Regions from separate parts of the Novosphingobium sp. HR1a genome, predicted to be linked through region 3. Evidence: riboswitches for the same ligand, from Rfam matches in the RefSeq annotation. Region 3 holds a riboswitch; each other region holds the start of a gene.
What was found. Region 3 has a riboswitch for cobalamin ahead of HWN72_RS11895 (TonB-dependent siderophore receptor). Riboswitches for the same ligand answer to the same signal wherever they lie in the genome.
Positions count from the first base shown of each region.

Region 1: linked by a shared signal. The riboswitch ahead of HWN72_RS26040 (TonB-dependent siderophore receptor) and the one ahead of HWN72_RS11895 (TonB-dependent siderophore receptor) in region 3 are both predicted to bind cobalamin.
Region 2: linked by a shared signal. The riboswitch ahead of HWN72_RS13660 (HoxN/HupN/NixA family nickel/cobalt transporter) and the one ahead of HWN72_RS11895 (TonB-dependent siderophore receptor) in region 3 are both predicted to bind cobalamin.

Region 1 covers NZ_JABXWS010000098.1:15,359-19,710, reverse strand. Annotated here, with positions in the region: gene HWN72_RS26040 (TonB-dependent siderophore receptor) at 1-2,136, opposite strand, end outside; cobalamin riboswitch at 2,323-2,567, opposite strand; gene HWN72_RS26035 (hypothetical protein) at 2,712-3,011, shown strand; gene HWN72_RS26030 (sulfotransferase) at 3,123-4,268, shown strand.
Region 2 covers NZ_JABXWS010000051.1:20,197-24,548, reverse strand. Annotated here, with positions in the region: gene HWN72_RS13665 (flagellin) at 1-758, shown strand, start outside; gene HWN72_RS13660 (HoxN/HupN/NixA family nickel/cobalt transporter) at 944-1,996, opposite strand; cobalamin riboswitch at 2,183-2,426, opposite strand; gene HWN72_RS13655 (nuclear transport factor 2 family protein) at 2,493-2,696, opposite strand; gene HWN72_RS13650 (sigma-70 family RNA polymerase sigma factor) at 2,736-3,407, shown strand; gene HWN72_RS13645 (ribonucleotide-diphosphate reductase subunit beta) at 3,620-4,352, shown strand, end outside.
Region 3 covers NZ_JABXWS010000047.1:52-4,403, forward strand. Annotated here, with positions in the region: gene HWN72_RS11895 (TonB-dependent siderophore receptor) at 57-1,919, opposite strand; cobalamin riboswitch at 2,025-2,217, opposite strand; gene HWN72_RS11900 (cell wall hydrolase) at 2,505-3,683, shown strand; gene HWN72_RS11905 (hypothetical protein) at 3,834-4,178, shown strand.

The DNA.
Region 1 (4,352 bases), on a different contig from region 3:
GAAGGTGACCGCGACGCTGCGCGGCTCACCTAGGACCCACTGCGAGGTGGAGTAGCTGTTCTGGACGTAGATCCTGTCGAAGACGTTGCGCAAGTTGAGCGTCACGCTCGTCTTCTCTGCAAGGTCGTAGCGGGCCGAGGCATCGACCAGCGTATAGGCCGGGATGCGCCGGGTATTGGCGGCGTCGGAGTACCGCTTGCCGACATACCGCAGGCCCGCGTCCAGATGCAGCGGCTGCACCGGCCGCCATGACAGCCACAGGTTGGCCGCCTTTTCCGCGACGCCGATGGGCATGTTGCCGTCCCGGCTGACCAGCGCGGTGTCGACCAGTTCGTCGAAGTCGTCGTACCGCGCGTTCAGGATCGTGCCGTTGGCGAGCACGCTGAATTCCTTCGTCACCGCCAGTCCGAACGAGGCCTCGACGCCGTAGGAAGATTGCTGTCCGACCTGCACCGACACCGTGGGATCGTTGGCGGATCGGGTCAGGATCTTCTTCTTGACGATGCGATAGCCCGACAGCGTGAACTCGCCGCGTCCGTCCAGGAAAGTCGCTTTGACCCCGGCCTCCCACTGGCGCCCGGTGGAAACGTCGAAGGTGGTCTGCGCCAGCGTCGCCGTGAGGAACGCCGTCACCGGGTCCGCCGCCGCCGAATACTGCGCATAGAGCGAGATCGTGTCGCTGGGGTTGTAGACCAGCCCCGTGCGCCAGCTGGTGCTCGGATAGCGGGCGGTGTAGTCCGCCGCCGGATCGAGGGCATCGTGCCGCTCGGTCTTCGGACGGTCATAGCGCAGCCCCGTCACCAGTGAGAGCCGGTCGGACAGCGAGAGCCGGCTTTCGCCGAACAGCGCCCATTGCTGCACATCGGTCTTGTACTTGTAGCGGGTGCCGAATGTGCCGTCGAGGAACGTGCCCGGCGTATAGTCGCAAGGATCGACGAGGTCGAAGCGGCTGTTGGGCGAACTGTCGGTGCGCAGCAGCGAGCCGGTGTTGTACTCGCCGCCCAGGCTCAGGCGGTGGTCCATGCCAAGCAGTGTATGATCGAACACCGCGTTGAAGCGGTCGCCCCACTGTTTCGTCTTGTAGACAATCTCCAGATAGCTCGAGCGGCGGATCTGGTCGCCGGACCAGGCATAGCCCTCGGCATTGCGCCAGTGCTTGAAGCCGGTGAGATAGTAGGCGACGTTGGTGATCGTCACCCCCTCGGCCGGTGTCCATTCGGCCTTGGCCTGGGTCCAGGCATCGTCGAAACGCAGCGAGCGGTCGGCGATGTTGTAGTTCTTCTTGCGGATGTCCCGCACCAGCTTGCCGTCTCGCAGCGGAGTGCCGTACCAGATCGTCGGGTCGAGGTCGGCGCGGTCGTGCGTCAGCGTCAGCACGAGGTCGTCGCGCGCCTGCCAGCGCAGCGCCGCCGAAAGCGCAAGACTGCGCGATTGCCCGCGCTCCATCCACCCGTCCGAACGGTTGTAGCTGAGATCGACGCGGTACGAGAGCCTGTCTCCGATCGGCCCGCCGATCCCGCCCGCCGCCGCATAAGTATCGAACGAACCGCCGCTGAGACGGACCTCGCCTTCGAACTGCTCGGTATTGGGCTTCTTGCGCACGACGTTGATCGCGCCGCCGATGCCGCCCTCTCCATAGAGGACCGAGGCCGCACCGCGCAGGACCTCGATCCGCTCGGCCATCCACGGGTCGGCGGGGAAGGTCTGCGTGGTCGTCGTGTAGACGCGCATCCCGTCGTAGAGCTGCATCACCGAGGTGTAGCCGGTGAACCCGCGCGAACTCAGCGAGTAACCGAAGGCCGAGCTGTTGTTGATGAGCCCCGGCGCGCGCGCGGCTGCGGCAACCACGGTGCGGTCGCCCAGGCTGCGGATCATCTCCCTGGTGATGACGTCGACGCTGGCCGGCGTCTGCATCGGCGTGAGGCCGAGGCGGCTGGAGGCGTCGGCCTGCTGGCCGAGTTGCAGGACACCCGCCTTGCGCGCGGTGACGACGATGTTGCCCGCATCCGTGTTATTGGCATTCTCCGGCGCCGTCTCGGCGGCTTCCTGCGCCTCAGCCGAAGTCGCGGACATGCCAAGCATGCAGAATGACGCGCCCGAAGCGATCAGGCCGGAAAGAAGCGATCTCGTATTCATGTTGTAACCCCCGTTGCGTTTCCCAGTCGAACGGACAGGTTCCCGCGCAAGGGACGTCCCCCGCGCGGGCGCAGCGGCGGGAAGCGGGCGCGAACGAGCGACCGGCGAAACCCGCCGTTGCGGCCTGGCCGCAAGTTCGTCGCTCAGACGGAGTACACCGTGCCGCGGCCATCCCCTGGACCAAGGCAAGAGCGACCGGACGCTGGCAGGTCTCCTGGCTAACGGGTCGTCGCGCGATGCACGGCCTTCCCAGGCCTCGCAGGAGTTAGCGTCCGGCCCAGTGGCTGCGGCAGGGCACATTGGCCTGCCGCGATATGCATCGCGCTCACCGCTTACAGTTGCAGGGACAGCCTCGGCTTCGAGGGGTAGCCCCTCTCACCGCGTTCCCTTTTAAGCCCCTTTCGGAAGGCACCAACGCGATCGTGTCCCCCTTTTCGGAGGGACGGGCGGGGGATTATTCGCTGCGCGCACGATTTGCAAGCCGTTCGCGTGGGGCCTTCCGAAAGCCCGTCCTGCGAGTTTTCGGTTGCAACCTTGCTTTTCATTTTGGGCAACCCGTGCAATTTGCGGTGCCGATGACTGATCCACGACTCACCCTGATGGAAGCCATAGCCACGCGAAAGTTCGTGACGGCGCGCTACAACGGCAACACGATCACGCTTGCCCCGCACATGCTGTTCGAAAGGCACGGCGATCTTGTCGTCAGTGCCATGAACCCCGCGAAGGCACGCCGCAGCGACGAGGAGCCGGGTCTCGGCCAGTTCAAGCTGGCGGGCCTCTCGTCGATGGAACTGCTGAACGAGCACTTCGAGCCTCTGCCCTCGTACGACGGTACGCCCCCGCGCAGCGATGATTCCCTGATCCTTTCGGTCTGATCGCCCGATATCGCCAAGGTGATCGGCGGGTAGCTTCTAAAGTGTGCCCCATGTCTTCATGATCCCTTCCGAACGCCGCGCGATGACGCGGCACGGGATGAGGGAGAAGACATGCAGGCGCAGGACATCGTCGCAGCGGCAAGCGAACGGACCGGATTGAGCGACTTCGGCGATCCCGCGATCCTCGAAGGGCTTGGCGTGCTGCTGAAGTCCTACGAGGACGAAGCCAGATTTACTGAAGCCGGGATGGCGCGATCGGTCGATGCACTAGTCGCCGCGATGGCGAACCGGATGCGGGTGGAAGACTGGCTGGCGCGCCACCCCGAACTTCTGGAGCGCCCGGTCGAGAAGCCGCTGTTCGTCTTCGGCCTTCCGCGCACCGGCACCACGCTGGCGATCAACCTGCTGGAAGCCGACCCGGCGCGCCGCGCGTTCCTGCGCTGGGAAGCGTTCGATTCGGTGCCGCCGCCGCTGGTGCAGGAACTTCACGCCGGTCCCCGTCACGATGCCTGCCAGACGCGAACGCTGCAGGGGCTGAAGTACGCGCCGCAGATCGCCGCGATCCATTACGAGGAGGCCGACAGCCCGACCGAGTGCCAGTTCGCCATGGCGCCGTCGTTCTGCGCGCAGCTCTACGATTCCCAGGCGGACATTCCGGGCTACCACCGCTGGTTCCTGGACGAGGCCGACTACGCGCCCGCCTTCCGCTACGAAAAGCGGCTGCTGCAGCTGCTTCAGGCCAATGCCCCGGGGCGCTGGACGCTCAAGAACCCCTGGCACCCGTTGTTCCTCGATGCCCTGACGGCCGAGTTTCCTGACGCGCAACTGGTCATGACGCACCGCGATCCGGTCGAAGTGCTGGGCTCGGCCTGCAGCCTCGTCAAGGAAGTGCGGCGGATGTACAGCGATCAGGTCGATCTTCGGGCCATCGGAGAGAATCTGTTGGAGACGTTCGACCTGATGATCGCGCGGTCGAACGCCTTTCGTGCGAAGCACGGGCACGATGCGATCTTCGACGTGCAGTATCGCGATCTGGTGCGCGACCCGCTCGCCACGGCGCAGGGCATCTACGAAAGGTTCGACGAGCCTTTCACGCCGCAAGCCCGCGCAGCCATGGAAGCCTACCTGGCTGCAAACCCCAAGGGCAAGCACGGCAAGCACGAATATGACCTGGCCGAATTCGGCCTCAGCCGCGAAGGCGTCCGCGAGCACTTTCGCGACTATATCGAGCAGTACGAGATCGCGGTGCGGGCGTGATCGATACGGGTGAAGGCATCGTCACCTGACCCTGCTTCGTCATCCCCGCGAAGGCGGGGACCCATCTGACGATCGTGCAACAGG
Region 2 (4,352 bases), on a different contig from region 3:
CCCTTGGTACCGCAATGGAGCGCCTGTCGACCGGCAAGCGCATCAACTCGGCCAAGGACGACGCGGCGGGCCTCGCCATCTCGACCTCGATGACCTCGCAGATCCGCGGCATGAGCCAAGGCATCCGCAACGCCAACGACGGCATCTCGCTGGCCCAGACCGCCGAAGGCACGCTGTCGGAAGTCGGCAACATGCTGCAGCGCGTGCGCGAACTGGCGATCCAGTCGGCCTCGGGCACTTACCAGACCTCGGACCGCGCGGCGATGCAGCAGGAAGTCTCGGCGCTGACCACGCAGATCAACGACAGCTTCACGCAGGCCAAGTTCAACGGCAACACGCTGATCTCGACCACCGCCGGCGCCGACCTCACCTTCAACATCCAGACCGGTTCGCAGGGCGGCCAGCAGGTCGGGCTGACCTCCAAGGCGATCGACGGCACCAAGGTTTCGGCGACCGCCCTCGACGTGACCGACGCCACGAAGGCGGCGACCACGCTTACCAACGTCGATGCCGCGCTGTCGGACGTCAACGCCACCCGCGCCTCGCTGGGTGCCGGCCAGAACCGCCTCGAATCGGCGATCAACAACCTGACCAACACCACCACCAACTTGTCCGACGCCCGCAGCCGTATCGAGGACGCCGACTACTCGGCCGAAACCACCGCGATGGCCAAGGCGCAGATCCTCAGCCAGGCATCCACCGCGATGCTCGCACAGGCCAACCAGAGCCAGCAGAACGTCCTCTCGCTGCTGCGCTGATAACGGACTGAAATATAGAACCTTCCTATCCCGGAAGGTTCGGAAAGCCCGGTGGTTCCCCATGACCGCCGGGCTTTCTTGCGTGGTAAAAGACCCACCCCCAGCCCCTCCCGCAAGCGGGAGGGGAGCAGAAAGGGATTGCCCTCCCGCAAGCGGGAGGGGGGCGAGACTTGCTCGTTTACGCCCTAGTCGCAGCGGGGTGGGCTGGCCGCCGCCCCCACTTCCACCGTGTCCAGACCGCCCCAGCGGTACACGGCCCAGCTCAGCAACCAGCACACCACGAACAGGCCGACGATCAGGAAGCCCAGCGTGTTGAACTGCTCCGAAAGCGAGGCCGCCCCGGACCACACGCCGCCCTCCAGCCCGAATTTGTCCGACAGCAGCGCGGCGGTCTGGATCGAGCCGATCACCAGCGCCACCATGGCCGAGATCGCGGTGATGACGATGTTGTAGTAGAGCTTGCGGATCGGCTTGACGAAGGCCCATTCGTAGGCCCCCAGCATGATGACGCCGTCGGCGGTGTCGAGCAGGGCCATGCCCGCCGCGAACAGCACCGGGAACACCAGCACCGACCCCAGCGAAACGCCGTCCGCCGCATGCGCGCCCGAGAGGCCGAGGATGGCGACTTCGGTGGCGGTGTCGAAACCGAGGCCGAACAGGAAGCCGAGCGGCGCCATGTGCCAGGCATGGCGCACCAGCCGGAACACGGGGCGCAGGATTCGCGCGATCAGCCCGCGTCCGGCGAGCAGCATGTCGAGGTCTTCCTCGGCATAGGTCCCGCCGCGCCGCACCTCGACGAAGCGTTGCCAGACCCCGCGCAGGATCGCGAGATTCATGATCGCGATCAGGAACAGGAAGCAGGCGGAAATGATCGTCGCGATCACCCCGCCCGAACGGCCGAATGCCTCGAAATCATCGAGAGTGCCTGCTGCCAGCGCGATGGTGGTCGCGGCGATCAGGACGATGGCGGAATGGCCGAGCGCAAACCAAAGGCCCACGGTGATCGGGCGCTGGCCTTCCTGCATCAACTTGCGAGTGACGTTGTCGATGGCGGCGATGTGGTCGGCGTCCACCGCGTGGCGCAGGCCGAGGCTCCAGGCGAGGAGGGCGGTGCCCAGCATCACCGGGCTGGCGTGGAACAGGCTGAACGCCCAGCCCCAGACGACCAGGTTGGCGGCGACGAGCAGAAAAAAGAGCACGGTTATCCGGCTCTTGAGAGAGGTTTTCGCGGGCGACATCGGCGTTCTGATCCGTCTTCGCGTCAGCGACCTGACGGGGGCGTGCCGCGCACTCGGCGCGGTCGGCACGGGAGGCCCCGGACGGACGCGGCAGCGCCCGGCGTCCCTCGCGCCGATGCGGCCCCCGCCGCACGTTGCGTCGCTCAGACGGAAGTTACCGTGCCGCGGCCATCCCCTGGACCAAGGCAAGAGCGACCGGACGCAGGCAGGTCTCCTGGCTCGCGGGTCATCGCTTGATGCATGGCCTTCCCGTGGCCTCGCATGTCGCAGCGTCCGGCCCAGTGGCTGCCGGCGACCACCTTCGGGGCACCGGCCTATGCATCGCGCTCGCCACTTACAGTTGCAGGGACAGCCCCGGATTCGGATGAGAACATCCTCACCGCGTTCCCTTTTAAGCCCCTTGCGGGGCACCGGCGCGATCTTTCGCCGAAATGCTCAAGGTGAACGCTTCGGCGCGGCCTTCCTAATCGCGCGCCTGCTCCGCCGCAAGAGGGGGCTATTCGGCGATGTTCATCGCGTATGTGCGCCGGGCGAAGCGCCAGCGGCCGTCGTGGCGGACGAGGTCGTCGAAGTAGCGGGCGGCGAATTTCATCACCTTGCCCTCGATCCGGGCGATCTCGCGTACGTGGCAGCGGCCCTCGGCGGTGTCGCCCGAAACCTGGATCGCGCCTGGCATGGCGAAAAAGACCATCGCGTCCATCGTGGCGAACAGGTCGTCCCAAGTGCGCGAGAGGGCTTCGTGGTCCGCCGCTTCCTGCCGATGGTCAAGTGGCCGGCTTGGCACGTTCACGGCACCGGGCGTCCGGGGATCGAACTGGAGGATCTGGTGGAGGTCGGCCTCGTCGCGCTCACCGAATGCGCGCAGAAACACGATCTGCCGACCGAGGACGGCTTCGCCGCCTATGCCAAGATGCGGGTGCGGGGGGCGATGGTCGATCTTGTGCGCCGCAACGTGCAGGGCACGCGCGGCACGTCCGAGCGCCGCCGCATGCTGGCGCACAAGGAGACGCAGCTTCGGGGCTGGCTCGGCCGCGATCCCCGGCCTGACGAACTGGCGCAGGCGATGGGCATGGGCGAGGGTGAGTTGGTCTCGCTGCAGGATGCTGCCCGCCCGATGCGTTTCGAGCCGATCGATGAGGTCTATTCCGACCAGTGGATGACTTTCGCGACGGAAACGCCTGACAGCTTCGCGATGCTGGTCGACGCCGAGATGCGCGGCGCGGTCATCGCGGCGATCACCGACCTGCCGGACCGGCTCAAGCTGATCGTGCAGCTCTACTTCGTGGAGGAACTGAACCTCGCCGAGATCGCCGAGGTCTTGCAAGTTTCGATCCCGCGCGTGCATCAGCTGAAAGCGCAGGCGATCGACAAGCCGCGAGAGAGCCTGAAAGGCGTCGCCGAAGTCCTCTGACCGGCACAATCCGGGGATTCATGCGAGGGCGGCGAAATTAATCACACCCACAACCCCTTGGGGCTGCACTTTTTCCTTGCCCCCACATATTCCTGTGGGAAGATGATTCACGCACTCGATTTGCGCGCGATCTTGCCTATCTCTGGCCTTTCCGCCCAAGCGTGAAAGCGTTGTGGGCGAACGCAATTTCAGACGATCCACCGGAGCCGCCCATGTCCCTTCTCGAAGCCCGCAAGACCTACAAGCCCTTCGAATATCCCTGGGCTTACGACTACTGGAAGATCCAGCAGCAGGTCCACTGGCTGCCCGAGGAAGTGCCTCTGGGCGAGGACTGCCGCGACTGGGTGCAGAACATCTCGGATCATGAGCGCAACCTGCTCACCCAGATCTTCCGCTTCTTCACGCAGGCCGACGTGGAAGTGCAGGACTGCTACCATGAGAAGTACGCGCGCGTCTTCAAGCCGACCGAGATCAAGATGATGCTCACCGCCTTCTCCAACATGGAGACGGTGCACATCGCGGCCTATTCGCACCTGCTCGACACCATCGGCATGCCCGAGAGCGAGTACGGCGCGTTCCTTGAGTACTCGGAACTCAAGGACAAGCACGACTACCTGCAGAAATTCGGCGTCGACAACGACGAGGACATCGCCCGCACACTGGCGATGTTCGGCGGCTTCACCGAGGGCGTGCAGCTGTTCGCCAGCTTCGCGATGCTGATGAACTTCCCGCGCTTCAACAAGATGAAGGGCATGGGCCAGATCGTCTCGTGGTCGGTGCGTGACGAATCGCTGCACTGCGAAGGCATCATCAAGCTATTCCACGCCTTCTGCGAAGAGCGTGGCTGCCTCACCAAGGCGGTGAAGGACGATATCGCCGATCAGTGCCAGACCACGATCCGTCTCGAGGACAACTTCATCGACCTGGCGTTCGAGCTGGGCCCGG
Region 3 (4,352 bases):
GGCCAGCGGTCCCGGAACACGTCCGGGACGACGCCTGCCATGGACCGCCCCTTGGCTCACATCTTCACGCGGATGCCGGCATAGGCCGAGCGGCCGGGCGTGCCGTACGTGCGCACCACTTCGTAATGCTCGTCGAACAGGTTCTCGACGCGGCCATAGACCTCGACGTTGTGCGTCACCGCGAAGGCGCCGCGCAGGCCCACGACTACGTTGCCGCCAACGTACTGTGTGTTCGCGGTATCGTCGTAGCGCCCGCCGCCGACGCGCAGGTCCGCGCCCAGCTTCAGACCGACCGCCCACGCCTTGTCGATGCTGGCGTAGAGATTGCTCTTCGGACGACGCGCCAGCTGCGCGCCGGTGTCCTCGTTGACGGCGTCGAGGTAGGTATAGGCGAGGTTCACGTCGAAGCCCTGCCAGTCGGTCACCTGCATCCCCAGTTCCACACCCTGCGCCCGCGACCGGCCGACATTGTAGTAATTGAAGTTCGCAAGGTCGTAGTCGATCAGGTTCTTCGTCTTGCGATCGAAGTAGGTCACCGTGAAGCGGCCGGTCCCTTCCGCGAAGGGCTGCTCCAGGCCCACATCCCAGCTTTTCGACGTCTCGGGATCGAGCGCGCGGAAGCCCGCGTTGGTGTAGAGCTGGTAGAGCGAGGGCGCCTTGAAACCCTCGCCGTAGCTGGCCCGCAGGACCGGGGCGCTGTCGCCGCCGCCGATCACCCAGGCGCCGTTGGCGGCGAAGGTCGTGCGGTCGCCGAAGTCCGAGTTGTCGTCGTAGCGCAGGCCGCCGTTCAGCGTCAGGCCGGTGAACGGACGCAGCGTCAGGTTGCCGAACAGGCTGTCGATGGTGGTCGAATCCTTCGAGCCGTAATTGTCGTCGAACTTCTGCTTCTCGGTCTCGCCGCCGACCAGCACGCTGGCCTCCTCTATGGGTGCGAAGCTGACCTGGCCCTCGAAGCGCTCGGTGCGGCCGTTGGTGGTGTAGGGGCCGAACACCGCGTCATCGGAGATGCGGCGCGTGTCGTTGATGCCATAGCCGACGCGCGCGTTCAGCCTTCCGTCGAGGCCCGCATAGCGCAGGTTCGCATAGCCCAGCGTATCGCGCTTCATCCCGACGTTGAGGGCATCGGCACCGGTGTTGTCGTAGTCGTAGTTCGCCTTGGTGTAGAACCCGCCCGCATCGGCCGAGAGGCCCGGCGCGAACTCGATCGAGGCGCGGGCATTGGCGCTCTTGCTCTCGAAGCCGTCCTTCTCGGTGGCGCCGCGGCGCTCGTTGAAGGCCGAGAAGCCGTCGCCCTTGAGCCAGTTGCCGCCCAGCGTCAGCCCGACCGGGCCGACGAGACCCGCCGCCGAGACACTCGCCTGCTTGCGGTCGCGCCAGCCATACTCGGCTTGGCCGCGCGCGGTCCACTGCTCGGTCGGGCGGGCGGTGATGAAGTTGATGACGCCGCCCACCGCGCGGCTGCCCCACAGCACGCCCGAGGAACCGCGCACGACCTCGACACGGTCGAACTGGCCGATCGGCAGCGCGCCGAAGTCGAAGCCGCCGCCGACGTCGCCGGGATCGTTGATGCGCACACCGTCGATCAGCACCAGCGACTGCGCGTTCTCGGCGCCGCGCACGAAGACGCTCGCGGGCTGGCCGAAACCGCCCGACTGCACGGTCGAGATGCCGGGGATGCGGGCAAGCACGTCAGTGGCGGTGGTCGCTTGCGTGCGCTCGATCTGGTCGCGGGTGACGACGCTGACGGACTGGCCGACCTGGGTGATCGGCGTCGGCTCACGGGTCGCGGTGACGGTGATGTCGGTGCGCGCCATCGCACGGTCGCCCGCCGCCATTTGCTCGCCGATCGCAACCGCGTCCTGCGCCATCGCGGGGGTGCTCACGGCAAGCGCGGTGCCGAGCAGAAACAGATACTTCATATGTCCTCCGAACCTTTGAACGTGCTTGTGCCGTTCACGGCGGAGGCATGCGCGCCTTCCTCATGGCGCGTCACACTCGCTGCACCCGGAAGAACCCCGTCCGGCTGCGGAACGACCGTCTCGGGCAGGTCTCCTGGCTCCCGGATCGTCAGTCGCGCCATCCGCCTTCCCGGCCCTCATACGGGCCAGTGGCATGGTGGAGGCGGCCTCCCCGGTCACAGTTGCGGGGGCAGCGCCGGTATTCGCACCCGGCTTCCCTCTTAGGCCCTTGCGGGCAACCCATGACGTAACCGCGCGGATAGTGCGGCATACAGGGGTTGGCAAGCATTCGTCGTCCCGGACTCGATCCGGGGCCGGTGGCGGTCTTTAGGCGCGAGCCATGGGCAAGGCGCCACGCCGCAAGGGCGGCCGTTCACGGCCAGCGGTCCCGGATCAAGTCCGGGACGACGAGGCGCAGCCAAATCTTAAGCCCTTAAGCGTACAGAGCGTGGCTGTACCGCAACGGGACGGCCCGGAATGCCCGGATGCGCGCGCACCGGGCACAGGCTAGGCCGGTGCTGCCGAATTGCGGCCGAAAGGAACCGAGTGAGCCCTGCCCCTTCCATTCCCGGACCAGACGCCGCCCCGGCGCCGGTGATGGATTCGCAAGGCGCTCCGTTCGAACGCCCGCGCGATTTCGTCGGCCGCTATCCGCGCCGCGCCCGCGGTGTCGGCCACCGCCCGGTCGTCCTGCGCCGCCGCTGGACTTTCGCCGTGACCGCGCTCGCCGCCGTCGCCCTTCCCGCCTTCGCCGCGCCGGAAGGCTGGGACAGCTTCGCCATCGCCGACGCCGCCTCGCAAGGCGCCGAAGCACTGCCCATGCCGTTCGAGCAGGCAGGCGCCAGCTTCCCCGGTTCGGCCTTCTATTACCTCGAAGCCGAGAAGGCCCCGCTTCAGGTCGGCGAAGGCATCCGCTCCGACGCCGACGACAGCGTCTCCGGCCCGCTGGCTACCGCGCGGCCGATCTACATCGACAACTCCGGCGTCGACCGCACCCGCGCGCTGCAGTGCATGACTGCCGCGATCTACTACGAAGCCGCGAGCGAGCCCGATGCGGGCCAGCGCGCGGTGGCGCAGGTCGTGCTCAACCGCATGGCCCACCCGGCTTATCCCAAGACCGTCTGCGGCGTCGTCTACGAGGGGTCGGAACGTTCGACAGGCTGCCAGTTCTCGTTCACCTGCGACGGCTCGCTCGCCCGTCGCCCGCAGCGCATGTTCTGGGACCGCGCCGAAAACGTCGCGCGCCAGGCGCTGGCAGGCTACGTCTACACGCCGATCGGCCTCGCCACGCATTATCATACTGTCCAGGTGCACCCCTACTGGGCGCCGAGCCTGCAGTACCTTTCCACCATCGGCGCGCACCGCTTCTACGCGCTGCGCGGCGCGGCGGGCAGCGCGGCGACGTTCCGCTTCGCCTACCTCGGCGGCGAGCCGATGGCCGCTCCGCATCGCCATGACGACAGCGCCGATGCCGCCGCTGCAGCAGCGGCGCTCGACCCGCTCGCCGTCCAGCGCGCATTCGGCACGGCCCAGCCCGTGAAGGCAGAGCCGGTCGCGCAGGCAACCAGCCCGACCATGCCCATCCAGCCCAGCCCCGCCTATTCCAGCGAAGTGCAGCAGCGCGGCGGGGATTCGCTCTATACCGCCCGGAATCTGCCGGGTTCGCAGGGCATCAAGGCCGAGTACGCAAACTCCGGCCGCTGGATCACCCAGCCCGCAAATTGAAGATAATCGATTGCAACGGAGGCACCCGGGGAATGTCCCTAGGTGGTATCGTCAAGACTTGAGAAACCACGTCCCTGCATGATGGGTTCATCGCTGCCGGGGTAGAGGGTTGATCCGTCGACACCCACCAAGAAGAGAGACTATCCGCCCATGACCATCCGCTTCGCCGCCGCCATGAACGGGACGATGCCGGCCATTGCCGGAGTGCTCTGCACCGGCGCGCCGCTGGGCGCGGTCAACGACAACGGCCCCCTTCTCCCGCGCCCTAGCCTGCGCTCCATCGAGAGCAAGCCTGCCGCCGAGATCGACGCCGGCATTGCCGAAGCCCTCATGCATTTCGCACGCCACGGCCTCTCCGCCGCCGAACAGGCCCGCGTCGAGGCCGAGGCCGCCCATGAACGCGGCGACACCGCCGCACGTGCCCGCTGGCTGAGCATATGCCGCCACCTCGACCGCCGCATGGCCGCCGCGCTGGCAAAGCGCCTCGCGAGTTGAACGCTTAATCCTCCCTGTCGCGAAACGATGGGGAGGTGGCAGTCGCGAAGCGACTGACGGAGGGGTGGGTTGCAATCCCCCTCCACCACCGACTACGTCGCCGGTCCCCCTCCCCATCGCTTCGCGACAGGGAGGATGAGAGTTTCGACGAGTCGCACCCAAAGCGACTTGCGC